DNA from 3 places in the Psychrobacillus mangrovi genome. Region 3 is predicted to be linked to each of the others. Evidence: predicted binding sites of a transcription regulator. Region 3 holds the regulator's gene; each other region holds the start of a gene.
The links. The regulator CtsR, encoded in region 3, represses protease genes until heat stress. The targets are predictions, from matches to a motif close to ATGGTCAATAAAGGTCAAACA.
Positions count from the first base shown of each region.

Region 1: the regulator CtsR is predicted to act here: its motif matches at 5,607-5,627, upstream of WAX74_RS08415 (ATP-dependent Clp protease ATP-binding subunit).
Region 2: the regulator CtsR is predicted to act here: its motif matches at 5,976-5,996, upstream of clpP (ATP-dependent Clp endopeptidase proteolytic subunit ClpP).

Region 1 covers NZ_JBAWSY010000004.1:153,625-164,942, forward strand. Annotated here, with positions in the region: gene WAX74_RS08380 (alpha-amylase family glycosyl hydrolase) at 1-1,064, shown strand, start outside; gene WAX74_RS08385 (DUF3231 family protein) at 1,192-1,704, opposite strand; gene WAX74_RS08390 (DegV family protein) at 1,838-2,689, opposite strand; gene WAX74_RS08395 (Cof-type HAD-IIB family hydrolase) at 2,705-3,517, opposite strand; gene WAX74_RS08400 (prolyl oligopeptidase family serine peptidase) at 3,650-4,408, shown strand; gene WAX74_RS08405 (metal-sulfur cluster assembly factor) at 4,458-4,766, shown strand; gene WAX74_RS08410 (Crp/Fnr family transcriptional regulator) at 4,802-5,497, opposite strand; gene WAX74_RS08415 (ATP-dependent Clp protease ATP-binding subunit) at 5,651-7,777, shown strand; gene WAX74_RS08420 (YjzD family protein) at 8,327-8,518, opposite strand; gene WAX74_RS08425 (beta-ketoacyl-ACP synthase III) at 8,681-9,616, shown strand; gene fabF (beta-ketoacyl-ACP synthase II) at 9,644-10,876, shown strand.
Region 2 covers NZ_JBAWSY010000008.1:117,178-128,495, reverse strand. Annotated here, with positions in the region: gene WAX74_RS12600 (phosphoglycerate kinase) at 1-333, opposite strand, end outside; gene gap (type I glyceraldehyde-3-phosphate dehydrogenase) at 543-1,550, opposite strand; gene WAX74_RS12590 (sugar-binding transcriptional regulator) at 1,563-2,600, opposite strand; gene WAX74_RS12585 (glutaredoxin family protein) at 2,830-3,060, opposite strand; gene WAX74_RS12580 (TPM domain-containing protein) at 3,161-3,958, opposite strand; gene WAX74_RS12575 (LemA family protein) at 3,958-4,536, opposite strand; gene WAX74_RS12570 (catalase) at 4,699-5,640, shown strand; tRNA gene WAX74_RS12565 (tRNA-Arg) at 5,842-5,913, opposite strand; gene clpP (ATP-dependent Clp endopeptidase proteolytic subunit ClpP) at 6,078-6,674, shown strand; gene WAX74_RS12555 (HPr family phosphocarrier protein) at 7,025-7,282, opposite strand; gene whiA (DNA-binding protein WhiA) at 7,302-8,243, opposite strand; gene WAX74_RS12545 (gluconeogenesis factor YvcK family protein) at 8,290-9,252, opposite strand; gene rapZ (RNase adapter RapZ) at 9,257-10,141, opposite strand; gene WAX74_RS12535 (8-oxo-dGTP diphosphatase) at 10,134-10,616, opposite strand; gene trxB (thioredoxin-disulfide reductase) at 10,820-11,318, opposite strand, start outside.
Region 3 covers NZ_JBAWSY010000015.1:14,113-25,430, reverse strand. Annotated here, with positions in the region: gene ispD (2-C-methyl-D-erythritol 4-phosphate cytidylyltransferase) at 1-486, opposite strand, end outside; gene WAX74_RS15785 (PIN/TRAM domain-containing protein) at 560-1,648, opposite strand; gene radA (DNA repair protein RadA) at 2,131-3,501, opposite strand; gene WAX74_RS15775 (ATP-dependent Clp protease ATP-binding subunit) at 3,738-6,191, opposite strand; gene WAX74_RS15770 (protein arginine kinase) at 6,188-7,282, opposite strand; gene WAX74_RS15765 (UvrB/UvrC motif-containing protein) at 7,272-7,418, opposite strand; gene WAX74_RS15760 (CtsR family transcriptional regulator) at 7,838-8,305, opposite strand; gene WAX74_RS15755 (GNAT family N-acetyltransferase) at 8,479-8,928, opposite strand; gene rsgA (ribosome small subunit-dependent GTPase A) at 8,953-10,008, opposite strand; gene WAX74_RS15745 (ABC transporter permease) at 10,335-11,279, opposite strand; gene WAX74_RS15740 (ABC transporter ATP-binding protein) at 11,257-11,318, opposite strand, start outside.

The sequences.
Region 1 (11,318 bases), on a different contig from region 3:
CTGCTCATAAAAAAGAAATGAAAATCATGATAGAATTTCCTTTGAACAATTTTAGTGAAAATCATATTTGGAACGCAGACCCTGCAAAAGAAGAGTGGATTGTAAAAGCAGAAGATGGCGTTATGCAAGTAGACTTGAACAATTCGGAAGCTCAGCAAGCATTAACAGAAACGATTGTAGATTTTGCCAAACAGTATAATGTTGATGGCGTGAAATTCTCTCAATTAGACGGTGCACCTACTACATTCATAAATGATATTGTTACTGCAATAAAGGAAGTCAATCCTTCCATTTATGCAATTGCATTAGAAGAATCAGATGCAAATTTTGATACACAGTATTCGGAAGAATTACTCGTAAGCTTTAGAGAAGCTTTTAAAAATACTGATTTGCCAACAGATAGAATTGCTTCAACAAAAGATAATGATTTATTAATGATTGATCACTTAAACACAGAACGATTTACTTATTATAGTGCGCTTGAAAATATGTTTCCTCCAACTCGTATAAAAACAGCAATTGGTGCGATTTTCACAATGCCTGGTGTTCCATATATGAGTTATGGTACCGAAATAGCTATGAACGGTCAAACTGCACAAGAAAGTCATCAAATTATGAATTTTCGTGTAGATGAGGATATTATTGAGTATCTCAAAGATATAAATTCGATTCGAAATAAGTCCGAAACGCTTCGTACAGGAAAAACGGAACTGTTAAAAAATGAGGATGGTTATTTAGTATATAAACGATATTCAGATGAAGAAACATTTATAGTGGTCGTGAATAATACAAGTAGCACTCAACGTATTGATTTATCAAGTGATGTAGTTGGAGAAAATGTAGAGCTCAGAGGTATTTTCGAGCAGGATCTAGTTCGTCCAACAGAGGATGGAGATTATCGACTAGTTCTGGATCGTGAAATAGTTGAACTTTATCAAGTAACGGATCGTAAAGGTTTAAATACCTCTTATATAGTAGCTATGGCTATTGCCTATTTATTATTTCTTGCGTTTCTAGTGATTGTTTGGAGAAAAGGAAAACAACGTAAATTAGATAACAAGTAAAAAAAAGAAGTGGACTAGTTTAAATTTAGTCTACTTCTTTTTAATTAGCTTTATTAGATTTTAATGCGCTCACAACAAGAGGTGTTGTGAGCGCATTTTTTCGTTTCAACAATGTATTTTTAACTAGTTAGCTCTTTTCAGGAAAGTCTACATGTAATGGAGGAGGTATTAGCCAACCCTTACTTTTACTTAGTCTAAGTACTTTAGCTCCAAATTGGGCTTTACTTGTATGGAATTGGCCATACATCATTGCTATGTCTTCTCTAATAGACATCCCCATAGCTTGACTACAAGCAACTAACCCTGCTGCAACATTCATTGCTAATGAGGCACTGATTTCCGGATCATTGAATCTTGCTCCAACTGGAATGTCTTCTAATCTCGCAACTGGACGTGCGGGAGGAGCTGGTGGCAAGCCGATAGCATTTACTTTGAGTATTCGATCTAATTGCTTGTTTTCCTCTTCCATACCTTGAATAGCTTCCTCAATTAACTTTTTAAGGTCATCATCACCGGAATGATTGTAAAATGTTTGATAGGCTGCTATCAAACCGTTGTTTGTAGCTAGGTTTGTCCACATACCGAAAACCTCGCCGTAATGTAATGGTTCATCTTTAGGATTACCGCTTAAAATACCCATTTTTAATCTCCTTTTGTAAAAAGATTCATGAATTTCTTCACGTATGAGTTATTATGTGTAGAATAGACAAAACTATTCAAAAGAAAGAAAAGACGAGATTCTAAAATTAATTAGAATCTCGTCAAAATAATATTTAAGATAGTTTATTTAAAAAGAATAAGGCCAATGTACCTGGACCAACATGAGCTCCAATAGTGGAACCGATTCGATGGATCTCAATACTTTTTGGATTGTATTGTTCTTCAATTAATTGTTTTAGTTCAAGAGCTGTTGCTTCGTCATCTGAGTGACTAATTGCAATAGTTTGTTCAGCTAATTTCTCTCCACGTTCTCCCATTACTTCGATCATTCGCTTAATAACTTTTTTACGTCCACGAATTTTTTCAATTGGTACAAGTTTACCGTCTTCCATATGAAGAAGAGGTTTAATATTAAGTAGTCCACCAATAAAAGCACTTGCTTTGGAAACTCTACCGCCTCGTGCCATATAATCTAAGTCTTCTACTGTAAAGAGATGCTCCATATGTTTAGCTGTAAATCTAATTTTCTCCTCGACAAATGATAGGTCTAAACCTTCATCTCTTAAACGAACAGCTTCTTTTACTAATAGTCCATAACCAAGAGATGCACATTTTGAGTCAATAATCGTTAATTTTAATTCTGGGTATGTTTCTAACAACTGCTCACGCATCATTACTGCCGTACTATAAGTTCCAGATAACTCTGAAGAGAAGGCAATGTATAATCCTTCTTCACCCGATTTTGCAAGGTCTTCAAATAATCTTAAAAAAAGTTCAGGTGAGGCTTGAGATGTTTTGGGCTGTTTACCTGCACGAATTGCAGCATACACTTCATTTGAATCAATTCCAATCACATCTTCATATTCTTGATCATCAATATGAACTCTAAGTGGTGCTAATACAACATTATGTAGCTCATAAAAAGTTTTTGGTAAATCACTTGCACTATCAGCGAATAATCTCATTTCCATCCCCCTAATTTAGATATTTAATTTTAATCTATCTTTTAATAATTCTGCGATACCATCTTCATTATTCGTTAATGTAATTTCATTTGCAATATTTTGAAGTGGCGATATGGCATTTCCCATCGCAACACCAACTCCAGCATATTCAATCATTTCCAAATCATTGTCCTCATCCCCAAATGCGATGATGTTTTCTTTTGGAATATTTAAATATTCCGATACTATTTTTAATCCAACCGCTTTGTTTAAACCATTTCGAATAATTTCAATTACATCCCAAGGAGCTCCCCAACGACGTTGATCGATTACTTCTGCATGTACATCTTGAAGATGTTTACGCACCAAGTCTACAGAATCCTCTTCGGCATGAATCAGTAAGCTTGTTGGATCGGTTTTTAAAAAGGTACGTAAATCACCAGTTGTAATCTGTGGATTTCCAAGAGCGAAGGCAGAAATCATTTTTTCATCATGATTATGTAAATACACATCGTCTAACACTTCTGCCAGCATATTTTTAATTGAATAGTTTTGAACTGCCTCAACCACTTCTTTCACAACATGCAAATCGATTGGTCTATGTACAGTCTTCCAAGAAGTATCCATTGGGTGATGAACAAATGCTCCATTAAAATTGACGATTGGTGTATTTAAGCCTAACTCTTTATAATACATTTCACTAGATCTATAAGGTCTTCCGGTAGCAATCATTACTTCATGACCTTCGTTTTTTGCTTGTAAAATCGTTTTTTTAGTTTTATCTGATATTATTTTTTCATCTGTTAGTAAAGTACCATCTAGGTCTAACACAATTAAGTGACGTTGCATACAACTATCTCCTTTCATTCTACTGTAAAGTGTATCCTTTTCATGAATAAACGTCAAAATGAAATAACGGGTCTTTTGTAAATTCCCATTTACTTTGTTAATATAATATTAAATAGGGGAGGCGGTTCTTTAATGATTGTACAATCGGATACTTGGGGTAATATACCTCTACTTCATATATATAATGAAGAAACGAACATTAATTCGCCAATTATAATTTTTTTACATGGTTTTGAAAGCGCAAAGGAGCATAATTTACACTATGCTTACCAATTAGTAAATGCAGGATGTCGAGTATTATTACCAGATGCTCATTTACATGGTGAAAGAGATGAAAATTTAGATCAAGTAGAAATAAGTCTCCGCTTTTGGGAAACGGTATTAACTTCTATAGAAGAAGTAGGAAAACTAAAAGAGGAATTAAATAATAGAGGCTTTGGAAACGAACAAAAAATCGGCATTGCAGGAACTTCTATGGGAGGTATTACAACACTCGGCTGCTTAACAGCTTATCCTTGGATTGACGCTGCGGCTATAATGATGGGTACCCCGGGCTACGTTCAATTAGCAAAGGCACAAATCGAACAATTTGAACAAAAAGGATTTACAATACCTTTGAATGCGGAAGAAAAAGATAATATGTTCCAAACACTATCAACTTTTGATGCTTCTATACATATGAAGAATTTAGAAAATAAACCACTATTCTTTTGGCACGGAGTAAAAGATCAGGTCGTTCCTTTTGAACCGACTGCATATTTTATTGAATCTTATATGAAACAATATGGAAATGAAAACTTAGTATTTTTAAAAGATAAATCAGCTGGGCATGCCGTTACTCGAAAAGGGTTACTCGCAGCAACTAAATGGCTAGCAAACAATTTGGCTTAAAGAACGTAGTTTGTTATGATGAAATAAAGTATCAAGGAGGTTTATATAAATGGATCAAGATATGAAAGATAGTATGATGGGTGCTCTAGAAAATGTTATTGACCCAGAGCTGGGTATTGATATTGTTAATTTAGGTTTGGTATATGATGTTGATTTGACAGATGAAGGGATTGCAACCGTAACGATGACGCTTACTTCCATTGGATGTCCAATGGGTCCAATGATTGTGGATCAAGTGAAAACCGCACTTGGCGAATTACCAGAAGTAAAAGAAACAGAAGTTAATATCGTTTTCAATCCACCATGGTCAAAAGAAAATATGTCTAGATATGCTAAAATTGCATTAGGAATAAGATAAAAAGAAAAGCGGAAGCGCCTAGGCGTCTTCCGCTTTTAATCTATTCGGCATATGTGTAATGGACAGTTATCACATTCAATTTCTTTGCGTAAATAGTCTAAATTATGAATGGTTATAATTCCTTTATTCATTGTAACAATATCTGATTTTTTAAGATCACTTAACATTCGATTCACTACTTCTCGACTCGTTGCACAAAAGTTTGCTAATTCTTGATTAGTTAAGTGATGATCGATTAAGATACTTCCATCCTCTTGTTGAATTCCGTACGTATTAGAAAGACGTATCAAGGTAGAAAAGAGAGCTCCCTTTTTTCCATGTAACAATAAATCTTTAAATCTAGTTTCGTTCTTGAAATTATTCGTTTGTACAATTTTCATCCATTCCATCATGAGTGAGGAAGAAGACGTTAAAAATTTTTCCAGTTTCGTTCTTGGAAGAGCATAGATTTGAGTAGGCTCAATTGCGTGTGCAGATACCGAATGGTATATAGTTTCACAGAAAACAGATGTTTCCCCAATAATACTTTCAGGTCCAACAATTTTTAGAGTGAATATTCGTCCGCTCTCTGAATCCTTCGAAATTCTAACATACCCAGAAACGATATAAAACACTTCATCAGAACGTTCCCCTTCATTAAAAATAGGACGATCCTTTTCAATTTTTATAATGGAACCAAATTGGTCAAATAATGAATGTATACCTTCAAACAAAGAAGTGCCCTCGCTCATTACTAATCACAACCTTTCCATTTGTATAACAATAATAGCATATTAACCCTATGCACATAGGAAAAATCGCTTTTCTTTACAAATAATATAAGAAAATATTATAATTACATTAGTCAAAAAAGGTCAAACTATTTCAAGAGGAGATGGTTGGTTATGCAAATGAAGCAACAAGATGAAAAAAGTCCATTAGAAACATACGGACGTAATTTAGTCACTGCAGTAAAAGAAGGAAAAATGGATCCTGTTATCGGACGAGATCAAGAAATACGGGATGTTATTCGTATATTATCTAGAAAAACTAAAAATAATCCAGTGCTTATTGGAGAGCCTGGAGTTGGAAAGACTGCTATTGTAGAGGGCTTGGCACAACGAATTGTACGAAAAGACGTACCTGAGGGCCTTAAAGATAAAGATATTTTTGAGCTTGATATGAGTTCTTTAATTGCAGGTGCAAAATATCGTGGAGAATTTGAAGAGCGTTTACAGGCTGTTTTGAAGCAAGTTAAAGAAAGTGAAGGACAAATTATATTATTTATAGATGAAATCCATACAATAGTAGGTGCAGGGAAATCTGACGGTGCAATGGATGCAGGTAACATGTTAAAACCGATGCTCGCTCGTGGAGAATTACATTGTATAGGAGCAACTACGTTAGATGAATATCGTATGTATATTGAAAAAGACCCAGCGCTTGAAAGAAGATTTCAACAAGTTCTTGTACGAGAGCCATCTGTTGAAGATACAGTTTCTATTTTACGTGGACTGAAGGAACGTTTTGAATTACATCATGGTGTACGTATTCATGACAGAGCAATTGTTGCGGCTGCAGAATTATCAAATCGATACATTACTGAACGTTTTTTACCAGACAAAGCAATCGATTTAGTTGATGAAGCTTGTGCGATGATTCGAACAGAAATAGATTCTATGCCTCAAGAATTGGATGAAGTGACAAGAAAAATAATGCAGCTTCAAATTGAAGAACAAGCATTAATGAAAGAAAAAGATGCTGCCAGTCAAAAACGATTAGAACAGTTACGTCAAGATTTATTGGAATTAGAACAATCTACTAGAGAAATGCGAAATAAATGGCAGCAGGAAAAAGAAGCAATTCAAGTCATTCAGCAAAAAAGAGAAGAACTGGATCGTTTTAGAAGAGAATTGGAAGAAGCAGAAAATAAGTATGATTTAAATAAAGCAGCTGAGCTACGTCACGGGAAAATACCTTCATTAGAAAAAGAATTGCAAGTATATGAACAGCAAATAAATAATCAATCTGATACCCGTTTGTTACGCGAAGAAGTAACTTCCGAAGAAATTGCTTCTATAGTATCCAGATGGACAGGAATTCCAGTTATGAAATTGGTCGAAGGAGAAAGAGAAAAACTCCTTCGCTTGAAAGAGACACTTGGTGAAAGAGTTATTGGACAAGAACAAGCTGTACAATTAGTAACTGAAGCGGTTTGGCGTGCAAGAGCTGGTATAAAAGATCCTAAAAAACCAATTGGTTCCTTCTTATTTTTAGGACCAACTGGTGTAGGGAAAACAGAACTCGCTAAATCGTTGGCTGCAAATCTATTTGATTCGGAAGAGCATTTTATCCGTATTGATATGTCTGAATATATGGAGAAGCATAGTGTTTCTCGTTTAGTTGGAGCACCTCCAGGATATATAGGGTATGAAGAAGGTGGCCAATTAACAGAAGCAGTTCGTCGAAATCCATACTCTGTTGTACTATTAGATGAAATAGAAAAAGCTCATCCTGATGTTGCGAATATTTTATTACAACTAATGGATGATGGCCGAATTACAGATAGCCAGGGACGTATAGTTAATTTTACAAATACGGTCGTTATTCTAACTTCTAATATCGGTTCTCAATATCTTGGAAATACGACAGGAGTCATTGACGAAGAGGAAGAAAGTCTTGTAATGGGCGCTTTAAGAGAGCATTTTAAACCAGAGTTATTAAATAGATTAGATGACATTATCATGTTCCATTCATTAACTATTCATCATTTTGAAAAAATCACTGAAAAATATGTAAAACAATTGCAAGATCGTGTACAAGAACAAGAGGTCAACTTGCAAGTAAATCATGAAGTGATTAAGTGGATAGTGGAAGAAGGTACAGACGCTGCATTTGGGGCTAGACCTTTAAAACGTTTTATACAAAGAAATTTAGAAACTGCTGTAGCAAAGCTATTAATAGGTGGAACGATTCTTCCGGGAAGTACAATTGTTGCAGAGATTGAAGATAATCAATTAATAATTAAATAGTAAGACAGTCTGACAGCTCCTGAAGAAAGGGAGCTGTCAGACTAAAGAGAACCCCAAAATTTGTTTTAAATAGGATAGATCAGGTTTTCCTAAGCTTACCGCTCGCTTTCCGCGGGCGAGCGCCGAGCCGCTTGGGCCAACAGGATGTTGGTCATGAAGGCTTCGCCTCAGGACGAGGCGCCCTTAGCCTTCCTTCCTCTAATACGCTCCTGCAGGGTCTCGTCTGTCTCGCTTTCCCGCAGGAGTCGAGCGGACGCTTCTCCAAACCAATAAAATGCTACCTTATTATTTTCTATACATAGGAAGAACAATCTTGAGTAAAAGAAAATGATGACAAAAATCAAAATTATGAACAAGTCCAAATAGCCGATTGACCGATTCCAAAATTTGTAGGCTGACAACGAACGGACAAATGTCATAAAATTTTCGAGAAAAAAAGGAGGCTTGTGACGTAGTCACGAGCCTCCTTTTAAACAATTCATCGGTAATAATGTAGCCAAAAGACTGTTCATTGCCTTTCGAAAACATGTTAAATTATTATTGCGTTTTTTAATGATGTTCTGGTGTAGGTACTGGATCATTTGGAAGGATTGCAGTGATAAGGATAACCAAAATTGCAACCGGAATAGACATAATTAAGCCATTGTTTAAATCAAAGTCTACGTTTTGAACAGAGCTCACTACGTAATTTAACATAGAAACTAGTATTACGGACCATACAAGTGTCATAATATATTTCATTTCATTCACCTCATGCTATTTTTACTAAGTTAATCATATCATAACCCTTCCTAATTCAAAAGAATATTTACGATTTCAAACTATGTTGTTGAAAAATGTTCATATATTCGTTATTATTAATACCAGGTACTAATAATAGATTATAAGAAAAGGGGAACTTTCGTGAATGCAGGAATAATTGGTTTAGGAACTTATTCACCTGAGCATATTTTAACTAATGCAGACCTTGAGAAAAAAGTTGATACATCTGATGAATGGATTAGAACTAGAACTGGTATAGAAGAGAGAAGAATTGCAGGAGAGGAAGAAGATACTTCTCATTTAGCATATAAAGCAGCAAAACAGGCAATCGAGAGTGCTGGGATTTCTCCAGAGCAAATTGGGCTAATTCTTGTTGCTACAGTAACTCCAGATCAACCGTTTCCAAGTGTTTCTACCATGTTGCAACATCAGCTAGGTGCAACAAACGCAGCAGCAATGGATATTTCAGCAGCATGCGCAGGATTTATATATGGATTAGTTACAGCGAAACAGTTCGTAGAATCTGATACGTATTCACATGTACTCGTAGTTGGAGTAGAAAAACTTTCTAAGATAACAGATTGGGAAGATCGAAATACTGCTGTGTTATTTGGTGATGGAGCTGGAGCTGCTGTTGTAAGTAAAGTATCAGAAGGAAGAGGAATCTTATCATTTGAGCTTGGCGCAGATGGTAGTGGTGGTAAGCATTTATACCAAGATGGACCTTATCTTGTTATGAATGGTAGAGAAGTATTTAAGTTTGCTGTTAGACAAATGGGTGAGTCAGCAGTTAATGTTACAGAGAAAGCTGGTTTAACAAAAGAAGACATTGATATGTTAATTCCTCACCAAGCAAATATTCGTATAATGGATGCCTCACGAGAAAGATTAGGGCTACCTGTTGAAAAAATGTCTAAAACAATTCATAAGTATGGTAATACATCGTCTGCATCTATTCCCCTTTCATTAAAGGAAGAAGTAGATAATGGTAAAATAAAAGATGACGATGTAATAGTTATGGTTGGTTTTGGTGGTGGACTAACTTGGGGTGCTGTTGCATTAAAATGGGGAAAATAATAAACAACTGCGGAAGGATGAATATTCATGACGAAACGTAGAGTAGTAGTAACAGGATTAGGGGCAGTTACACCGCTTGGAAATGATATAGAAACTACATGGGCTGGTATTAAAGAAGGTAAATCCGGTGTAGGAATGCTTACACGACTAGATGCTAGTCTGTTTCCAGCAAAAGTTGCCGCTGAAGTGAAAGACTTTGATATAGAGAAATATATTGAGAAAAAAGATGCACGTAAAATGGATCGCTTTACACACTATGCACTTGCGGCATCTATCATGGCTGTGGAAGATGCAAATTTAACAATTACAGAGGAATTAGGGCTTCGAACTGGAGTATGGATTGGTTCTGGTATTGGTGGAATGGAAACATACGAAGCGCAGTTTCGTGTATTTTTAGAAAAAGGTACTCGTCGTGTTAGCCCGTTTTTTGTACCAATGATGATTCCTGATATGGCAGCAGGTCAAGTTTCTATTCATTTCGGAGCAAAAGCGATTAATTCTTGTACTGTAACTGCATGTGCATCAGGTACAAATTCGATTGGTGATGCATTTAAAGTTATAGAGCGTGGAGATGCAGATGTAATGATAACAGGTGGTGCTGAATCACCTATTACTCATATGTCTGTAGCTGGATTTTGTTCAAACACGGCACTTACATTGAATACAGATCCACAAACAGCTTCTAGACCCTTTGATGCAAATCGTGATGGATTTGTTATTGGAGAAGGTGCTGGTATTATCATTTTAGAAGAATATGAGCATGCAGTAGCTCGCGGAGCTAAAATATATGCTGAAATTATTGGATATGGATCAACAGGTGATGCACATCATATAACTGCTCCAGCACCAGAAGGAGAAGGGGCAGCTCGTGCTATGAAACAAGCACTTGAAGATGCTGGTGTTACCCCTGAACAGGTTGATTACATTAATGCGCATGGAACGAGCACACCATATAATGATCAATTCGAAACAATGGCTGTGAAAACTGTTTTTGGAGAACATGCGTATAAATTAGCAATGAGTTCTACTAAATCTATGACAGGCCATCTACTAGGTGCTGCTGGTGGGGTTGAAGCAATATTCACTGTGTTAGCTTTAAAAGAAGGAATATTGCCTCCAACAATGAATTTAGAAACACCAGATCCAGACTGTGATTTAGACTATGTTCCAAATGAGGCTAGAGAAGCGAATATTCAGTACGCAATGAGTAATTCTTTAGGCTTTGGTGGTCATAATGCTTCTATACTTTTCAAAAAATAATTATTAATACCAATAAATTTTTATTATATTTGTTACTGAAAAATATCTAAAAAAGAGAGTGTTTTCCAAGTTGAATTGGAAAATACTCTTTTTATTTTTACTTAAAAGAATGCTCGTATTTCAATAGTCTAGCAGGTTGAATCATTAAAGTGTTGACTGTTTTTTTTCCATTTATGTGTCGAAATTTGTAGATAAAAACATTGTAATTTACTCTGATAAAAATTTTTTTAAAATTAAAAAAGGTAATTAAAACAGTTGATAATATTGAATTAGTAGATAATTTTACATTTTCAAAAAAGAGTAAATTGATGTAATAATCAAAAAAATGTATTGCGATTGTAACAAACCTGTAATAGAATTTACACTTAAGGGTTGAATTAACAGAAAAATTGAAATTTAGGGTTGTGTATACAGTTATAAAAAAAATTTTATTAGAAGCCAA
Region 2 (11,318 bases), on a different contig from region 3:
ATCTCCGTTGTTCATTTCGGAAACAGCTTGTTCTACTGAGGAACCGATTGATTCATCTAATTTTTTTACTTGTTTATTTAATACTTTTGATAAATGCTCTCCCACTTTTGTCAAACGAAGTTCTTCTTTTACTTCACCTTTTGGACGTCCCATATGACTAGCTAGAATCACTTTTGCACCTTGATCGATTAAATAATTAATCGTAGGTAATGCAGCACGAATTCTTGTATCATCTGTAATTAATTCATCTTCCATCGGCACATTAAAGTCTACCCGACAAAAAACACGTTTACCTTGTAATGAAACGTCTTTCATAGTTTGTTTTTGATTCATGAGAAAGCCCCCTTATATAATGAAAAATATGTATGGCACCATGTGACCTTGAGCGGCTGGCGCCTGAAGTATGGACAGTACAAAGTATTACTGTCTATTCTTTTATAAAAAAATAAGGAGCGAAGGGTAACCCTTGCTCCTTTTACCCTCTTCCATTATAGAGGTTATTAAACGTAAACGCTATTCAGAAACTGATTACAATTGGCTGATTATAGACCTTTTTTCATCATTAAAAGTGCAAGGTCGATACAACGTGCTGAATATCCTGATTCATTGTCATACCAAGAGATTACTTTAATAAGATTGTCTCCAAGTACCATAGTTGAAAGTCCATCAACTGTAGAAGAAGAAGTATTTCCATTATAGTCGATAGAAACAAGAGGTAGCTCATTGTAAGCAAGAATTCCTTTTAACTCATTTTCTGAAGCTTCTTTTAATGCAGTATTAATTTGTTCTACTGTTACATCTTTTTCTAATTCTGCTACAAAGTCTACTAAAGAAACATTTGGTGTTGGCACACGAACAGCCATACCATCTAATTTTCCTTTTAGCTCTGGAAGTACTTTCGCAACAGCTGATGCTGCCCCAGTAGTTGTAGGAATCATAGATTCTGCAGCTGCACGAGCACGACGATAATCGCTATGTGGCAAGTCTAAAATACGTTGATCGTTTGTATATGAGTGAATAGTTGTCATCATCCCACGTTTAATACCAAATTGATCTTGTAACACTTTTGCTACAGGAGATAAACAGTTTGTTGTACAAGAAGCATTTGATACGACATGGTCTGTTTCTGGATTATATTTATCTGCGTTAACGCCCATTACGAATGTTGGCATATTGTCTTTTGCTGGTGCAGATAAAATAACTTTTTTAGCTCCTGCTTCAATATGTTTTCCAGCTTTTTCAGTAGTATTGAAGATACCTGTACATTCAATAACAATATCCACTTCTTGCTCTTTCCAAGGAAGTGCCGAAGGATCTTTTTCTGCGAAAACACGAATGTTTTTTCCATTAACTACTAAGTAATCACCTTCTGAAGTAACTTCCGCATTTAAAATTCCATGAACAGAATCATATTTTAATAAATGTGCAAGCATCGCAGCATCTGTTAAATCATTAATTGCAACTACTTCAATATCTTTCTGTTCTAACGCTTCTCTAAATACTTTACGTCCAATTCGTCCAAATCCGTTAATAGCTATTTTTACTGTCATTTTATTTTCCTCCTAGTTTGTTTGTGAGATTATTTTCATCATTTCATTTGCTGCACCCTCATCCGTCACTAAAACGGTTTGTTTCGGTGCTTGTTTAAAATAAGATAAAAGTGCTTTCGCTTTTTTGGCACCACCAGCAACTGCAACCAGATGCTCTATATTTTTTAATTGTTTTAATTGAATTCCAATAGTTCTAATTCGATGGACAGCTTCGCCTTGGTCATTAAAATAATACCCAAATGCTTCACTGACTGAACCAATTTCTTTTAATCGGTCAATTTCGGCTTCGGTTGAATTTCTTCTTCGAGCCATTTCAGCTGCATCACCTATACCATGAATAATAATATTTGTTCTTTCATATAGGTCCATCATTTCTTGTATAAAAGGTTCTTTTTTCATTGTAGTGTACGCTTCTTCACTTAAACTATCCGGCATATATAATGTCCGGTAGGATCCATGCATTTTATTGGAAAAAAGGGATGCAATCGTATTAGCTTGCAAAGAAACATCTTTTCCTACACCGCCTCTTGCAGCGATAAACATTAAATTTTTCCATCTTGTTGTCTCATGTACGAAGTTGGAAATCGAAGCAATAGTTGAACCACCTGTAACAGCGATAATTTTGTCATCGTGTAAAATACTTTCTAAAAATTTTGCTGCTTCTTGTGACAGAAGCATTTCCGCATTTTTATTAGTATCTACATTTCCCGGTACAATAATCACTTCTTTAATGCTTAAATATTTTAAAAGTGTTTGTTCTAGCGTTAATCTACCTGACCACTCCCGAACAACATCTTTTAAATCTACTAATACTTGTGTTCCTGATGGAGTAATAGCTGCTCCTTCTCGTGAAACTTCAATCAAACCGTGTAATCTTAAGGCATCTAGTTCTTTTCGTGTATCTCTTTCTGATAATCCTAGTTGTTCTCCTAAAACACGACGACCAATTCCTTTAGAGAGCTGAATCGTTTGTAGTATTTGATATCTCTTTTGTAACAAATCACTCATTTCAGGAATTAGCTTTAATTGAGCTGTGAGCAAAGGATCCATATTTCACTTCCTAACCATCTGTGACGTTTTTGTCCCACTAAGCCCAAAAATGTCCCAGTTACTTAAAAAAAAAGCGAATCAACAAAGTAATCATACAATATTATATTCAACTTAGCAATATAAGTGCATTATTTTGGTAGGTATGGAATTGTACTATTTTTTTATCCAATCGTAAAACACTTGCTAGTATTCACTTCTTCCTTGCGACTAGCTAAGTACTGGAACATTATTAGAGCAATGCCTCCAGTAATGTTGCGTAATCCACTCGTCCATATTGAATGATTTTATCGTTATATTCTATAACAGGAATCATTAACATAAACTTTTCATGCAATTCATCATCTTCTTCAATATTCACTTCATTTATTTCAAATGAAATATCTTCTTGTACGAGTTTTAACATAAGTCTTGCATCATCACATAAATGACATCCTGGTCTTGTATAAAAATTGACTTCCACTAAAATTCGCCTCCTGAGAAGAAAGAAACGCCCAAAAAATTTGAGCGTTAATTTGTATATAATATTACTTAGTACTCGAGCATTTTTCAACAGTCTGGATTCACCACTTACGTCCAGCTCCACCGCCTCCGGAACTGCCTCCTCCGAAGCCGCCAAAACCTCCACCCGAACTTTTTCCACCTCCGAAACCTCCACCGAAACTTCCAGGTCCGAACATTATGGATCGAGAACGACGACGTCCACCAGGACCCCCTCTACCTCCTCCATTCGTAATGGAGAAGATAATATAAATAACAACTATGATTGCAATAATAGTTGTAAATGAAAAACCTCCATCAGACGTAGCAGGATTCTTCGGTTCTACTAATTCTCCGTCCCAGCCATATTCTGTTGCAACCTCATTGTAGAGAACTTGATACGTAGAAAGTACTGCATCCTCTACAGCACCTTGATTTAAATATGGCTTCGTATATTCATCTAGGATACGACCAATCTTCCCGTCCGGTAATGCACCTTCTAAACCTTGCCCTACTGTAATATATACATCTCTGTTTCCTTTCTTAGTAGGATCTGTCTCAATTACGAATAAAACACCATTGTTTTTTTCTTGATCACCAATACCAAATTCTCTAATGACATCAACACTAAATTGATTAACATCTTGACCATTTAACGAATTGATAATCATGACAACAATCTGTGAACCTGTAGCATTGTCAAGATTTGAACCCAACTCTTCAATCTGTTGTTTTGTTGTTTCAGACAAATAACCTTCATAATCTTGAACATATAGTTCACCTGGAATTGGTTCTGGTATCTCAGATGCAGCTACTGTCACTAAGGGAAAAGAAATGCATAAAAGTAGCGCAACTATGAGCATACGCGCAACTTTTATCATTACTCTCCATCTCCTTCAAAATCAACGACTGGAGCATCTTGTGCTGCTGGGTCTGCTTTAAAATATTCTTTTTTATCAAAGCCAAAAATAGAAGCTACAATACTTCCTGGCATTCTTTTTACTTTTTTATTATATTCTGAAACGACTCCGTTATAATCCTGTCTAGCTACGGATAAACGATTTTCAGTTCCAGCTAACTCATCCATTAATTGTTTGAAGTTTGCATCAGCTTTCAGCTCTGGATAGTTTTCTACAACGACTAATAGTCTACTTAATGCTCCAGACAACGCATCGTTTGCCGCAGCTTGTTCTTCGGGTGTACCTGCTCCCGCTAATCTCGAACGAGCATCTGCAATGTTACCAAGCACCTCTTCTTCATGTGCCGCAAAACCTTTCACTGTGTTCACTAAGTTTGGAATTAAATCCATTCTGCGCTGTAATTGATTTTCAATTTGAGCGTATGCATTATTAACATCTTCTTCTCCATTTACAAAACCGTTGTAACTTGGTATTAATATGGCTGCAAAAATTGCAATGATGACTACAATGACCACTATCGGCCCCAATAACTTTTTCATTTCCATTCACCTCTAGTTAAGTATAGTCTTAATGTACCTTTAACTCTAAAATGTAAAACATACAATCATATACGGTAAAAAGAATTATAAGTTTCAGATTGTTTAATATAATTTATCAGTGGTAATGATGGATAGGATGGCTATTTATAAATATTAAAAGAGGTGATTCATATAAATAAATCAAATGAACATCACAACAGATTGCCAACTGAAGCAATAGATACTTTAGAAAAAATTCAAGGTACCTTCCCTGGCGCTCGTCGTGCTCATGCAAAGGGACACTATTATGAGGCAATTTTTACTCCTACAGGAAATGCAAAACCATATACTATTGCAGGTCATCTCCAAGACCAGGAAGTTCCTGTAACTGTACGATTCTCTAACAGTCCTCCGAATCCGTCAGCAGCAGATTTTCTTTCTCCTGTTAAAGGGATGTCTGTCCTATTTCATTTACCAGATGGTACGACAAGCCATTTAGTAAGCACAACGGTTCCCATGTTTGTAACGAAAGATCCTGAGTCCTTTATAGACATGTTAAAAACACTTACCGCTGACAAAACAGGTCTAGATAAGGTGGATCTAGGACTCGGTATAGCAAATATCCTAAAAAAATATCCCGAAAGAAAAAACATAATACTTGCACTAAAGGAACAAATGAAACAACCACCTACGAGTTATGCACTGCTAAACTATTACCCTATACATGCCTTTTATTTTGTAAATAGAGATGGCAAACGACAAGCGATCAAATACGAATGGCAACCTGTAAAATCCGAGACAAAGCCATCAAAAAAATTTTCCCCTGACTATCTTAGTGAAGACCTCGAATATCGATTAATTAATGGACAGGTTTCTTTTAATTTAATCATTCGCTTAGGTTTGGAAAGTGACCCAACAGATGACCCTACAGATCCATGGCCGGATGATCGTGCAAAAATAAACGTTGGACAGCTTAATATATTAAAACCATTTCAACCTAAAGAAAAACTATTATTCGACCCAACGATTGTGACAACAGGCATCGAGCTACCAAATGATCCAATCCTACACTTTCGCCATGAAGCCTACGCCGTTTCCTTTAACAGACGACAGAAAAATGAATAAAAAAAACACTCTACACATATAAAGCTTGTGTAGAGTGTTTGATTTGTAACGCCCTCGGTAATGATAGTGAATATGAAAAAAAATCTTTTATAAATAGGCGTTCATAAAATTGTTTTAAAAAAAACGCTCTAAAACGTTGTTATACCAACGAATTAGAGCATTAACGAAAGTTTTCAATCTTAATCCAATAAGAGTGAAATACGCCCTCGGAGGGAATCGAACCCCCATCCCAAGAACCGGAATCTTGTGTCATATCCATTAAACTACGAGGGCAAGCGACTTATCTATTATACAAATGGAATGCAAATAATTCAAGCTATCATTTCAATGCTTAATATTTGACCTTCCTTGACCTTAATGTGTATGATAAAGTTACAACTGAGGGAACTCTTCTCAGTAATCAAATAATCAAACCACCTTTGAAGGAGGCAATCAGGATGAATTTAATTCCTACAGTTATTGAACAAACAAATCGTGGAGAACGTGCATATGACATCTACTCTCGATTATTAAAAGACCGTATTATTATGCTTGGAAGTGGTATTGATGACAACGTTTCAAACTCTATCGTTGCTCAATTATTATTCCTAGAAGCAGAAGATCCGGAAAAAGACATCTCTATTTACATCAATAGTCCAGGTGGAAGTATCACAGCTGGTATGGCAATCTACGATACAATGCAGTTCATCAAACCTGATGTACAAACAATTTGTATCGGTATGGCTGCTTCCATGGGAGCATTCTTACTAACAGCTGGAGCAAAAGGAAAACGCTATGCGCTTCCTAACGCTGAAGTAATGATTCACCAACCACTTGGTGGAGCACAAGGGCAAGCAACTGAAATCGAAATTGCTGCAAAACGCATTTTACATTTACGTGATAAATTAAACCACATTATTTCTGAACGCACTGGTCAACCAATCGAAGTGATTGCAAGAGATACAGATCGTGATAATTTCATGACAGCTGAACGTGCAAAAGAATATGGCTTAATCGACCATATTATTGACCGTAGTGAAATGAAGAAATCTTAATAAGAAAATTGTAACTTGTATTTTATCTGTTAAACGTTTAAAGAGTGGAGGAAAGTGACTCGGTCACTTCCCTCCACTCTTTTTCTATATTTCCGTTATGATTTCCTAAGTATAAAATGAGTAAAAGATGCTATATGGACAGAAAACTTTTTATGTGGACGGAAAATATTCTATACGGACAGAAACTAATTTTATCCGGACACATTTTTATCTATCCGGTCAGAAATAATTTTATCCGGACACAAACTAGGTAAGCCCCTTTACTTTCTGCATCTCCTCAATGTTAATTTACAAACCAAAATAAAAAGACCGCCTTTTCGTCTTTACTGACTAGTTGGGCGCTCTCTTTATTAATTTTCATGGGAAATAAATTTTGCTAATGCTTCTACTGCTTCTTCCTCATCAGAACCATCTGCACTTAAAGTTACAGTGATTCCTTTGCTAATAGCCAAGCTCATTATTCCCATTATACTTTTCGCATTTACCTTTTTCGTATCTTTTTCTAGATAAACATCTGCAATATAACGATTAGCCTCTTGGACAAATAAAGCTGCCTGTCTCGCTTGTAGTCCGGCTGGTAATTTCACTTCGACCTGTTTTTCTGTCATTTTTCTACTCTCCATTTCACTAAATTGTCTCGCCCCTGCGAAGTGCGTCCGCAATTTCATCTATTTTTCGTAAACGATGATTTATCCCTGATTTGCTTACATTTCCAGTGGAAACCATTTCACCTAATTCTTTCAATGTAACATCTTGGTATTCAACACGCAACCTTGCAATCTCTCTTAATTTTTCAGGAAGTTGGTCTAAACCAATCGTATTTTCAATAAATCGGATATTTTCTACTTGTCTAATTGCCGCACTGATTGTTTTATTTAAGTTAGCTGTTTCGCAGTTAACCAGACGATTTACACTGTTCCGCATATCTCGAATGATTCGTACATCCTCGAATTTTAATAGTGCATTATGTGCTCCAGCAATGCTTAAAAAATCAGAAATCTTTTCTGCTTCCTTTAAATAAGCTACATAGCCTTTTTTTCTTTCGATTGTTTTTGCATTCAGCTCGAATTCATTCATTAGTTCCACTAATGCATCACTATGAGTTTTATATAAAGAATAAATCTCCAAATGATAAGAAGATGTTTCTGGATTATTAACAGAACCACCCGCCAAGAATGCTCCTCTAAGATAAGCGCGCTTACAGCAATTCTTCTTTACAAGTTCCTTTGAAATAGAATACTCAAATTGAAAATTCTCTTTCAATATTTTTAAATCTTCTAGTAAGTTCTTGGTCCCTTCACGGACGCGACAGATATATACATTGTTCTTTTTCAATCTCATTTTTTTACGAACAAGTAATTCTACTCTATAGGGATATAATGATTTTATCAATGTATATAGCCTTCTAGCAATTGCTGCGTTTTCAGTTTGGACATCTAAACTCAGCATTTTATTGCTAAATGATAGAGAACCGTTCATTCGAATAAGCGCAGAAAGTTCAGCTTTCGAACAACAAGGTTTCGACTCTTCCTGGGTCATTTCTTTTTTTGTTTCAGAAGCAAACGACATAACCGTTTCCCCCTTTCTTGCTAGAGACTATTTGCGGTGATTAAATTTAACCAGCATATTCTACTAGCCATTTGGCTACTTCCGTCGCATCATGACGAACTGCTCCATCATACACAACTGAAATATCTTTTTTAACGATGTCTATGTCTAATGTTTCTAATTTTTCTACATCTATTCTTACAGGAGAAGCTTTTTCTTGTTTGTATAAGAATTGTACATTTTCTGGAATATTTTCATTGCTAATTAATACGGTATCTAAAAAGTTTTCTCCTACATGATCAATAAGTGCTTGAACGTGATCAGAAGCCGAATAATTGCTCGTTTCTCCTGCCTGCGTCATCAGATTGCAAATGTATACTTTCTTTGCTTTTGATTGATTAATTGCGTTCTTTATATCCTTTACTAATAAATTAGGAAGGATACTTGTATATAAACTACCAGGTCCAATAGCAATAATATCCGCATCTAATATAGTTTTAATTGTTTCCGGTAACGGCTTTACCTCAGAAGGAGTAATAAAAACTCTTTCTATCTTATGTCCATATTGTGGGATTTTAGATTCTCCACTAATGATGGTTTTGTCTTCAAATTCTGCATGAAGCGTAACTATTTGATTAGCAGCTGGGAGTACCTTCCCGTGTACTTTTAATACATGGCTCATTTCTCGAATCGCATTGGCAAAGTCTCCTGTAATGGAAGTCAAGGCTGCAAGCATTAAGTTGCCTAAAGAATGACCTTCTAATTCAGTTGAGTCGGAAAAACGATACTGAAACATTTCCTCTACTAGTGGTTCTACATCTGAAAGTGCAGCTAATACATTTCGAACATCACCGGGTGGTGGAATATCATAGTCATCCCGTAAGCGCCCAGAACTTCCTCCATCATCTGCCACAGTGACAATTGCAGTAATTTCAAGTGGAAATTTCTTCAAACCACGAAGTAAAGTAGATAATCCCGTACCACCACCAATAATTACTATTTTCTTTTTTTGGTGTTTCGTACGATCCATTACTTCATTCCTTTCTTATAGTAACATCTCTATGCGTAATAATTGTTTTGTCTTCTGCTTTTAATAGTTTACCAAAGTATTCGGCTAGAGTTACGGAGCGATGTTGTCCCCCAGTACATCCGAATGCAATGACTAGCTGCGTTTTACCTTCTCGTTTATATTGTGGAATCATGAATTGAAACAAATCTGTTAATTTTTCAATTAACGTTTTTGTATCTACCCACTTTAGTACGTAACTTGATACTTCTTTATCCAGTCCTGATTTTAAACGTAACTCTTCAATATAGTATGGATTTGGAAGGAATCGTACATCAAATACTAAATCCGCATCTATAGGAAGCCCATGTTTAAAGCCAAATGACATAACATTGACTGTAAAAACATTGCTTCCTTTTGGTGAGAATTCGTCTTGTATTTTTTCACGTAGCTCTCGTGGCTTCATTTTGGAAGTATTATAAATAAATTGAGCTCTTCCTTTAAGGTCAGAAAGTAATTCTCTTTCTTTTTTTATCCCATCTAAAGGAAGGCCTGAGTTCGCTAGAGGATGAGATCGTCTAGTTTCTTTATATCTTCTAACTAATGCTTCATCTTGCGCATCTAAAAATAAAACTTTAGGTGTTACTGACGTTGCTTCTTGTAAGCTGTTAATCGAATCAACTAACGTATTAAACATTTCTCCCCCACGTAAATCCATCACGGCAGCAATATTGCGAGGCTGTTTATTCGAATCCATCATTAGATTAATGAATGTACCTAAAAGTTCAGGAGGTAAATTATCGATACAATAATAGCCAAGATCTTCAAAGCTTTGAATCGCCACCGTCTTCCCTGCTCCAGACATACCGGTAATTATGACTACTTCTGTTTCAAGCTTTTGTTGACTATCCATTAGTTACTTCTCCCTCCGATGATTGCTGAATCGTTTCTTTTAGTAGGGTAAAGTCAGGCGTGTATACAAATGTACCATATTGAACACCGTGCTCTTTAACGGCAAAAAGTAGATTTGTACGATCGCCCTCTGCCATAGGTAAGACTTCTAGCTCTTCTACCGGATGCCATTCTAAAACACCTTCTTTTGTTTCTTTAAAAGGTGTTCCTTCTAGGTCTCTTGCAATAAAGGTGAAAAGCATCCATTCATCAATTCGTTCTCCATCCTCTTCAATCACCATTGTATAAATTCCTTTTAAATGTGGACGGATTGGAGTTGTATTCGTTTCTTCTGTGTACTCTCGGACTGCAGCACTAAAAATGGATTCACCTGGCTCCATTTTACCACCCGGAGCAACATACCAGTTTCTTCTAGGCTTTTTTAATAAAAGAACTTGCCCATTTTTATATACGAGTAAATTTGCGATTCGTTGCACGTAATAGTCACTCCAAACCAATAAATACTTAATACTTTATATTATACATGAAAATCAAAAAAAGAGGCTGCTTCATCGATTAAAATCGAGAAACAGCCTGTCCAAAAAATTCTATATAAAAAGGGGGTCAATTTATATTTCTTACTATACACTTTATGTGTTTCAGGAAGGTTACAAACGAATTAAAATAACATTAATTAAAATTAAACGTTTGTAACATTTTTATCTTTCAAATTCTCGATATAATGTTGTGCGGATTGTGCAGCGATACTTCCATCTCCTGTTGCTGTGACAATTTGACGAAGCATTTTATCACGTACATCCCCTGCTCCGAAAATGCCAGGTATAGATGTTTCCATTTTTTCATTTGTTACGATATAACCATTTTCATTTAAAATCCCTAGATTATTAAATGGTTTCGTTAGTGGTAACATTCCTACGTAAACAAAAACCCCATCAGTTTCAAAATCTCTTTCGGAACCATCAACAGTTGAAACTAAAGTTACGCTTGCTACTTTACCATCTTTACCATGAATCTCTTTTAGAGTCGTGTTCCAAATAAAATCTATTTTTTCATTTGCAAAAGCACGATCTTGTAAGATTTTTTGTGCACGTAGCTCATCACGGCGGTGAACTATTGTCACTTTTTCGGCAAATTTAGTTAAGAAGGCACCTTCTTCAACAGCAGAATCTCCACCACCA
Region 3 (11,318 bases):
AGCTTGAGGCGTTTGAATAATCCATAAACTTTCTCGATTCACGGTTTCTTGAATTATACCATTTTCCACTTTTTTCATCGTATCTTTTGCACGAACTGCCGCAACTGCTGCTCTCGATTGATTTGCAGTTTCAACAAGTTGGTGAATAACCTCTTGTTTAATAAAAGGTCTTGCTGCGTCATGTACAAGTACAATTCCACGGCTTGGAGAAGCTTTTAAGCAAGCATATACACTGTGCTGACGTTCCGCTCCTCCTTCCGTAATTGCTGCTACTTTTGAAATTTGGTATTTCATTAGCAAGTGTTCAATAAATGCCTGTTCTTCTTTTTTTACCGCTAACACAATATGTTGACACATAGAGTCCTTCTCAAAAACGCGCAAAGTATGTATTAAGATTGGAACATCTCGCAGCTCTAGAAAAAGCTTATTTTGATTAGCTCCCATACGTTTCCCACTACCTGCAGCAGGTAATAATACCGTGTACATCCCTAAATCTCTCCTCCTATAACAATAGAAAAAGGGTGTTCTCCTAATGAAATTTAGGAAACAACCCTCCCCATTATTTCGAGTCCTGTGGTTTTGCGAAAATCATTCGACCTGCTGAAGTTTGAAGAACACTTGTAACTTCCACATTCAAAGCCTGTCCAATATAAGATTTTCCACCTTCTACTACGATCATCGTACCATCATCTAAGTAAGCAACACCTTGGTTATGCTCCTTACCATCCTTAATAACGACTACATGCATTATTTCCCCGGGAATAACAACTGGTTTTACCGCATTAGCCAGGTCATTAATGTTAAGTACGCGCACATGATGAAGATCGCAAACTTTATTTAAGTTGAAGTCATTCGTAACAACTATTCCATTCATTTTCTTCGCCAGACGCATAAGTTTCATGTCTACTTCGTGGATGTCTTCAAAATCATCTTCTACAATCTTTACTGCAGAAGTTCGTTCTGTTTGTAATGTTTTTAACACATCTAGCCCTCGACGTCCTCTTGTTCTCTTCAAAGTATCCGAAGAATCAGCTATGTGCTGTAATTCAGTCAGAACAAATTGTGGAACTACCAGTATACCTTCCATAAAACCGGTCTGCGAAATATCAGCAATTCGTCCATCAATTATAACGCTAGTATCAAGAAGCTTGTATGTTCCAGTAATTAAACCTTGCTCCTCATCCTCTGGATTTTTTTTCTTATTTCCCGATTGTTTGGAAGGAGTAAAAACTTGCAAAAGCTCATCACGTTTTTTGAACCCTACTTGAAAACCTAAATACCCAAGTACAATAGATAAAAGAACCGGTACAACCGAGCCTATGCCCGGAATAGCAATATTATTAATAGCCGTTCCAAGTAAAAACGCAACAATTAAACCAATGACAAGCCCTAATGTACCAAAAAGTAAGTCACCTATTGGCGCCCTCAAAAGACGTTCTTCCATCCATCGAATAAAATTAATTAAATAGTCTGTCAAAAATAATGCGGCAATGTAAAGTATGATTGCACCAATAATAACAGATACATATGGATTATGAATCCAAGGGATATTGGATAAATTTATAAGTTCATATAAGTGCGGTAAAAAAATTAACCCTAATGTACCTCCTATTAAAATGAATGCAATTTGAATAATCCATTTTAACAAACATTCCACCTCCATATATCATTTATTATAACGCCAAATTTTGTAATACGTCTATTTTGACTAACAGGAGCAACTAGTCACCCCTGTTAATCCAGAGGGCACTAAAAACTCTTCAAGGTATCTCTTAGAGCCGTTAATTTCCATTCCAGGCGGACGCTTTCCGCCGGCATGGCTTCAGCCGCTTCCCTCGCTCCTGCGCAAGCTCGTCGCAAAAACTAATTTTCACTACGCTCAGTCCAGGGTCTTCAGCACATGCACCTGCCGCTTCGCTTTCGGTGCAGAAAACATTTGCTATTCCGACTGGAGTCACACCGCCTAAAACGAAAATCAACTATTGTATGCTTACAATTTAGCCTTTTTCTAGATAAAAAAACATGGTGATTTAGAAATAGACAAAGAAATAAGGCACTCTCTGTTAAAAAAATTACTTCATTTTAAAACGTAAGTTTTCAGTGACCTCGTTAATCAATTCATAGTGCTTCTTAACGAAAAGCTTCTTTCATTGCTTCATTGACAGATTCCACACCAACTACTTGAATGCCTTCCGGATAATCCCAACCTCCTAAATTAGAAGCAGGGACAATCGCTCTTTTAAATCCTAATTTAGCCGCTTCCAACACACGCTGTTCAATTCTGGATACCCTTCTAACTTCTCCAGTAAGTCCAACTTCTCCTATAAAACAGTCTGTTGGTGTAACCCCTGTATCTCTGAAACTTGATACAATACTTACTAGGACGGCTAAATCGATTGAAGGTTCGTCTAATTTTACTCCCCCAGCAACTTTTATATAAGCATCTTGCGTTTGTAACAGTAATCCCATACGTTTTTCAAGTACTGCCATAAGCAAAGAAATCCTATTTTGATCGATACCGGTTGCCATTCGTTTTGGATAATTAAAGCTAGATTGTGTCACGAGTGCTTGAATTTCCACTAAAATCGGTCTTGTTCCTTCCATCGAGGCAACAATGGCGGATCCGGCTGCTCCATGGGAACGTTCCTGTAAAAATAGTTCTGAAGGATTCAATACTTCTTTTAATCCTTGTTGTACCATTTCAAAAATAGCAATTTCGTTTGTCGAGCCAAAACGATTCTTTTGAGAACGTAAAATACGATAGGTATGATGGCGTTCTCCTTCAAAATATAAAACCGTATCTACCATATGTTCTAATAAACGAGGACCTGCAATTTGCCCTTCTTTTGTTACATGGCCTACTAAAAAGATTGCTATATTCTTTGTTTTAGCAATGCGCATCAGTTCAGCTGTACATTCTCGAACTTGAGACACACTACCAGGAGCGCTCGTCACTTCAGGATGGTGTACAGTTTGTATAGAGTCGACAATAACAAATCGCGGTTCTACACTTTCAATTGTTTCATTGATTAGCTCTAAATTTGTCTCAGAATATATATAGAGTTCCGCAGAGGTGACACCTAGTCGTTCTGCACGGAGTTTTGTTTGTCTGATAGATTCTTCACCAGATATATACAATACCCGTTCTCCTTTATTAGCAAGCAATGCAGAGACTTGTAGTAGTAAAGTAGATTTACCGATACCTGGATCGCCACCGATTAAAACAAGCGAACCCGGGACAATTCCCCCTCCTAGCACGCGATTCAGCTCCATTAGCTCCGTTTCTACTCGTGGTTCTTCTACTGTTTCTACAGAGATAATAGGTGTGGCTTTTTGCGCTTCTCCAGTGGAATGCTGAAAAGAACGTTTGGGTCCTTTTGAAACGATCTCCAACTCTTCTATCATCGTATTCCATCCACCACATCCAGGACATCTTCCCATCCACTTAGCCGACTCATATCCACATGAATTACACATAAATTTCGTTTTTCTTTTAGCCATTACTTCCTCCTATGTAAAAAAGCTTAAGCACCTGTGGAAGAGGAGTTCTGTCTAACTTCACGATAAAGTGTCGCAACAACTCATTCCCCGCTTCACATGGCCCCCCAATAAGCATAAGACAAAATTGGTTTTTATCTTATGGAAACATCTTCCTATCAGTTTATGGGGTTAGCGCTGTAGCTAGATTGAAAAAAAGGCATCCCTTTCGTAAAGTATGGAATGCCTATAATATTATTTTAACCTTCTGCAACTGTTTCTTTTGCCTTCGTGCGAACGACGAATTCATCATTCTCTACATCAAACACAACATGTTGACCAGTGAGCACTTCACCTTTGAGTAATTCTTCAGAAAGTCGATCTTCTACGTGTTTTTGTAATGCTCTACGCAATGGACGAGCACCATAAGCAGGATCATATCCTTCTGTTGTAATTTTTTCTTGAGCTGCTTCTGTTAATTCAAGTTCAATGCCTTGCTCTTTTAAGCGTTTTGCAAGCTGTTCTGTCATAAGTGTTACGATTTGTTTTAAATGTTCTCTTTCTAGAGAGTGGAATACGATCATTTCATCTAGACGGTTTAAGAATTCAGGACGGAATGCTTTTTTCAATTCTTCTAGCATTTTACCTTTCATATCTTTATAGTCTGTTTTTCCACCTTCATTTAAGTTAAATCCAACATGTTTATTGTATCTAAGAGCATCTGCACCAACATTTGAAGTCATAATAACAACGGTATTACGGAAATCTACAGTACGTCCTTTAGAATCTGTTAAACGACCATCTTCTAATACTTGAAGAAGAATATTAAATACATCAGGATGCGCTTTTTCAATTTCGTCTAATAAAATTACAGAGTAAGGTTTACGACGAACTTTTTCCGTTAACTGGCCGCCATCATCAAATCCAACATATCCTGGAGGTGAACCAACAAGACGAGAAGTTGAGTGTTTTTCCATATACTCTGACATATCTACTCGAATCATAGCATCTTCGTCACCGAACATTACTTCAGCTAAAGCGCGAGCAAGTTCTGTTTTCCCAACACCAGTAGGTCCAAGGAAAATAAATGAACCAATTGGACGTTTAGGATCTTTTAAACCTGCGCGTGCTCGACGGATTGCACGAGAAATTGCATCTACAGCTTCTGATTGTCCAATTACTCTTTCATGAAGCTTTTCTTCTAATTTTAATAACTTTTCAGATTCAGTTTGTGCTAGTTTCGATACCGGAACTCCCGTCCACATAGAAACAACTGCTGCGATATCTTCTACTGTCACTTCAGATTCTTCTTTGCCTTGTTTTTCTTTCCAAGTGTCTTTCATTTTTTCTAATTCATCTTTTAGTTTTTGCTCTTTATCACGGAAAGAAGCAGCTTTTTCAAATTCTTGACTTTGAACTGCAGCATTTTTCTCCGAACGAACCGCTTCTAATTTAGCTTCTAATTCTTTTAAATTAGGTGGTGTTGTATAAGAGCGAAGTCTTACTTTTGAGCCAGCTTCATCGATTAAATCGATTGCTTTGTCTGGTAAGAAACGATCAGAAATATAACGATCAGACATTTTTACCGCAGCCTCTACTGCTTCATCTGTAATTTTCACACGGTGATGCGCTTCATAACGATCACGCAAACCATATATAATTTGAATTGCTTCATCAACAGATGGTTCATCCACTTGAATTGGTTGGAAACGACGCTCAAGAGCTGCATCTTTTTCAATGTATTTACGGTATTCATCTAAAGTAGTCGCACCGATACATTGAATTTCTCCACGTGCTAATGCAGGCTTAAGAATATTTGATGCATCAATTGCTCCTTCTGCTCCGCCCGCTCCAATTAAAGTATGAAGCTCATCTATGAATAAAATAACATTTCCGGCTTGGCGAATTTCATCCATCACTTTTTTCAAGCGATCCTCGAATTCCCCACGATATTTTGTACCCGCAACGACCGTACCCATATCAAGCGTCATGACACGTTTATCACGTAGGATTTCAGGTACTTCATTTTGTACGATTTGTTGTGCTAGACCTTCAGCAATTGCTGTTTTACCTACCCCAGGTTCACCGATTAGTACAGGATTATTTTTAGTACGACGAGCCAAAATTTCGATAACACGTGTAATTTCTTTACTTCGTCCTATAACCGGATCCAGTGTGCCTTCTCTTGCAATTTGAGTTAAATCGCGTGCTAACCCATCTAAAGTTGGCGTACTAGCAGGCGCTGCACTATTGCTACCGTTGCCGTGCGATTGGTCTGAACTTCCTAATAATTGAAGAACTTGTTGACGTGCTTTATTCAAACTTACTCCTGCATTATTCAATACTCTCGCAGCCACGCCTTCACCTTCACGGATTAATGCAAGCAACAAATGCTCCGTTCCAATATAGGAATGACCTAACTTGCGAGACTCATCCACTGAAAGTTCAATCACTTTTTTCGCTCGTGGCGTGTAATGAACGATTGGACCAACTTCTTCGGTCCCTTTCCCAACTAACTCTTCAATTCCCGCTTCAATTACCTTTGGATCTACTTCGATTGCTTCGAGCGCTTTTGCTGCAATTCCGCTTCCTTCACGAATAAGACCAAGTAATATATGTTCTGTACCAATAGATTCATGCTTTAAACGAATAGCTTCTTCTTGTGCTAGTTGTAATACTTTTTGAGATCTTTGTGTAAATCGATTAAACATCATGCAAGTTCCTCTCCTTTTGTATTCAGTTTTTCTCCCATTTGCAACCGTTCCCTTAATAACTTCGCTCGAAACATATCTCGTTCCGAAGCATTTAATGTTGTTTCCGCATTCTTTTGAAGAAAACCAGGTTGCATAAACACCATACATTCATTCAAAATAGTTACATCTACGTCTTGAATAAGTCCCATATCTATTCCTAAACGTACATCTGATAAGCATTTTGCCGCTTCTTCTGTCGAAATAATCCGAGCAAAAGACAACGTACCTAGTGAACGGTATAACCTATCCTCTAGTGTATTGGCAGAATGATTTAATAGTGAATTTCTTGCTTCTCTTTCTTTTTGAATAATTTGTTCGGCAATACTGTGAAGATCGGCAAGTATATCCTCTTCTGTTTTACCTAGTGTCGTCTGATTTGACACTTGATAAACATTGCCGAGCGCTTCGCTGCCCTCACCGTATATTCCTCTTACAACCATTCCCAGTCTCGAAATAATTGTAACAATTCGGTTCATTTGTTTCGTCATTGTTAAAGCTGGCAAATGCATCATAACTGATGCTCGTAAGCCTGTTCCCGTATTTGTTGGACAACTTGTTAAATATCCAAACTGTTCATCAAACGCATATGGTAACTCTTTTTCTAATAATCGATCAATCTTATCCGCTTGATCATACGCTTCTTGTATTTGTAATCCCGAAAACAAGCATTGAATTCGGATATGATCTTCTTCATTGACCATTACACTGACAGACTCATCATCCGATAATAACACTGACCCTGTTTCCGGTGAATTGGCAAGTTTCGGACTAATTAAGTGCTTTTCTACCAACACTTGACGACTCAACTCAGACAAGTCTTTTATTTGGATAGAAGTAAAGTTCGCATGCAGTTCTTCATTTGCATCTAATAGAGTAGCCGAAACGGATTGGTCAATTTTATGCGCTTCATCTTCTGTAAATGCTAGTGGGAAGCGAAAGCCATTTAAGTTTCTGGCTAATCGTATTCTAGTACTCATAACTATATCTGAATGCTCTCCATTCCCCGCCATCCAGCTTGAGGGAGAATTATCTAAAAAGCGTTCAATTGACATGTGAATCGTCACCTCCATTTGCAAGCTTACTTTCGAGTTCTCTTACCTCGTCTCTTAACTTAGCAGCTTCCTCGAAACGTTCTGTTTCAATAGCGTCTTTCATTTGCAAACGAATAGCTTCAATTTTCTTCTTCAACGCTAGTATCTCCCCAAGTGCTCCTGGCGCTTTTCCGACATGCTTAGTATTGCCGTTATGCAATCGTTTAAATACATTGGGCAGTTGCTTTCTGAAGCTATTGTAGCAAGACGCACAACCAAACTTTCCTTCATCTAGAAAACGTTGGATCGACCAACCGCATTCATCACAAACTAATTGTGGTTTACTTTGTGTCTGGTGAACTGGCTGCTGATCTGCGTGACTGAACCAATTCGACAGAAGCTGATGTAGTGAGAGTGGATCCTGTTTATACTCTACGTAAAACGGGTGGAGACTATTAGCGCAGACTTCACAATAATGTCTCTCAAAGTGTTCACCGTTATGCACTTGTGTAACCGTTACTTTCGCTGGTCTTTGCTTACAATTTTCACAAATCACTTTTCAACACCCCGTTTATTTCACTTTTTTTCATATTTTAATGTTAATAACATAGCTCTCAAAATACGCGATCTCAATTCATCTCTTGCAGGAAGTGGGATCACAAGAGTTGTACGGTCCATCGCGGCTAAAATGAGCTTTGCTTCTCGTCTTGTAATAACTTCTTCATCGATTAATCGAAATACAATATCTTCTGTCATTGATTCAGATGCACCATTTTGTAAGCTTTGTATTATATGCTCAATCAAATCAGCCTTATTATGCGCACGGACGCGGAGAATTCGAATATATCCCCCACCACCACGCTTACTTTCAACTAAATATCCGCGATCTTGGGTAAATCGAGTATTAATCACATAGTTTATTTGTGATGGAACACATTGAAATTTTTCAGCAATTTCACTTCGCTTTATTTCAATTTGCCCCTTACTCTCTTCTTCTATAATTGACTTCAAATAACCTTCAATAATGTCAGATATATTTTTCATCTTCTCACCTCTTCTCGCAAACTGACTTTGACTAACTTTGACTATATTATAACGAGAAATTTTTAGATGTGCAATTGATATGATTCGTATCGATATAGACAAAAAACTACTAACCGAATCGGTTAGTAGTAGTTAGGTTGTATCAAAGGGACCACTTGTATTCCACAAATCTTTTATTTGTATATTAATTGTGTAATAAAGAAGCTCGGTTCTATTTCAATATCATTTATTTTTTTGAATCCGAAACGTTCGTACAATTGAATAGCAGGAGTATTTTTCGCTCCAGTTGAAACTTCAATGTGCTGATTTTCCTTTTTGATTTCTAATACATACTTTAATAATGCGGATGCAATTCCTTTACGAAAAAAGTTCGGATGTACAACGAGTCTGCAAATATCTATAAGTCCGTCAGTTATCATAAACGATATAAAGCCGGTCAATTGCGACTCATCATAATATCCAACAAAAATTTCCTTTGAAATCATTATGTTATGAATAGTATCCTTAAGCTGAGGAATTCCATTAAATCCGATCAGCTCTGCCTCAATTTTATAAGCAGGCAATTGAATTTCTAAAATCTCCTTAGCAACTTTCTCTTCTTGATGATGAAGGGACTGTATCAACCTAAAAACTCCTTTAAGTAACAATCATTTTTTCTTTTTATAGTTACTTCTTTGTATTTTGGTCACTTGCTTCCATTTGTCTCGTTCTACTTTTCGAGCGACGATATCATTTTTTCTTTCAATATGCGCAAGCTCTTTTAATAGCTTCAAATAGCTTTTATATCGTTCTTCTTTGAGTGAACCTGTTGTAATTGCTTCTCGTATTGCGCATCCTGGCTCTTTTTGATGTTTGCAATCACGAAAGCGGCATTCATCCGCTAGTTCTTCAATATCTTTAAAACTTGCACTCACACCTTCACTACTTTCCCATAGTTGGAATTCTCTCATCCCAGGTGTATCTATCAATAGTCCACCACTCGGAAGCAATGATAATTCACGGTGTGTCGTTGTATGACGACCTTTACTGTCATCTTCCCGAATATTGCTAACGGCCATTACTTCTTCTCTAGATAATGCATTTATTAAGGATGATTTACCCACACCTGAGGATCCTAATAGTGCTCCTGTTTTACCAGCTGATAATAGTACCGAAAGTTCATCGATTCCTTCGCCTGTAACGCTACTCACTGTAAAAATATCTACACCAAAAGCGACAGACTCCACTTCATTAATATAATAGGCAAGATCATCACAAGTATCTTTTTTCGTAAGTACCACAATCGGTGTAGCGCCTGAATCCCATGCTGCTAATAGATAACGCTCTAATCTACGGACATTAAAATCGTGATTTAGAGACATTACAAGAAACACATAATCCACATTGACCGCTATTAATTGAATATCAGTCGTCATGCCAGCCACTTTTCTTGAGAACTGTGAACTACGTGGAAGCACTTCTTGAATTATTCCTTTTTCTTCGCCTGGCATTCGATCGAGCACGACCCAATCCCCCACTGCTGGAAATGCCTCCCGGTCATGATCAAATTTAAATTTTCCAGATAGAGAACATAGCCATTCTCCTTCATTTGTTATGACACGATACAAATTTTTATGTTCAAGCAGGACACGCCCTGCAATTCCTTGTGAAATCATTTTTTCTTCCCATTTATTAGTCCAACCATATTTTTCGATTAAATTCAATTTTGCTTCCTCCTAATTTTAGACACTAAAAGCGCAAGCCGCTCTATCGGCGACTGGAGCTAGACAATAAAAAAACCATGACTGCACGAATCAGCAATCATGGTTTCCCCGGTCATTAGTAAAGAAGCGCATCAAAAAGTTTACGAAAAACATTTGCAGTATAAGCAAATGAAAAGCATATTCGTTTTACAATTAGAAACACATAGAGTGGGACATCATGAACTTACCGATTCGTTGATTCGTATATACACTTGCCATAATGCCTCACTCCTTTCCTTAAGTTGTTTTCAGAATACAATAAGAATTGCTAATATGTCAATAACAATTTATGCAGTTACATCGCGTTTTGTGAATGACCAGTAACTAATCACTAAAAATAGTACGACATATGCCAAAATTACAGTGATTGAAAATGGCATCGATAATCCCTCAATCATTGGTCGACCATTTCCAATATACTGACTCAAGTCTGTGTTCGCAAACAAGATATACTTTGGAAATTCAAATCTCACCGATAACAGATATGTTATATTTACACCCATAAACATAAGGAAGATCGATATCCCAATTGCAAGAGAACTTGAACGGAATACGGAACCGATCATAAACGCAAGCGTTCCAATTACAAAAACATTTACAAGCGACAGTCCAATTAATAATAATAGTCTTCCCCAAAAAGAAACTTCTACTATCTGACCATTTAGTACTTCTAAATTTGTTCCAGGAGCAGAATCAAAGAAAATAAACGCTCCTATTACTCCGAAAATAAGCATAATGATGGAAATTACTGTTGCAAATATCTCGACCGTCAAAAGTTTGGAGGTGAGTATTTTCCACCTTTTCACCGGTCTCGTTAATAGCATTTTTATTGTCCCTTGCGAAAACTCGGACGCTACAATTCCTGCTGCTACAACTACAGTAAATAACGTGATAAACGAAAGATACTCAGGAACTGTGTTTAAAAATCCTTTTACACTATTTGAACTAATTGGCGCAACATCATTCTCCAATCGATGTTTCTCGAGTGCCAATTGGTCACCTATTCTTTCCTTTTCCTCACTAGGCAAGTTAGGAATCGCCATTTGTTCTTCCAAAGCTTTAACCTGACTTTGAGAAATTTGCTTCCAATTTTCACTAGGCTCTATTTGGCTTTCCATCCATTTTGTTATGCCTGCTGAACCAATCATTAATAACGCAATGAGCACTACCATTACCCAGGTAGCCTTTTTACTCCATAGCTTTAGCCATTCATTTTTTATGAGATTCAGCAATTTGTCCGCCTCCTGTCATTTCTAAAAATTGATCTTCTA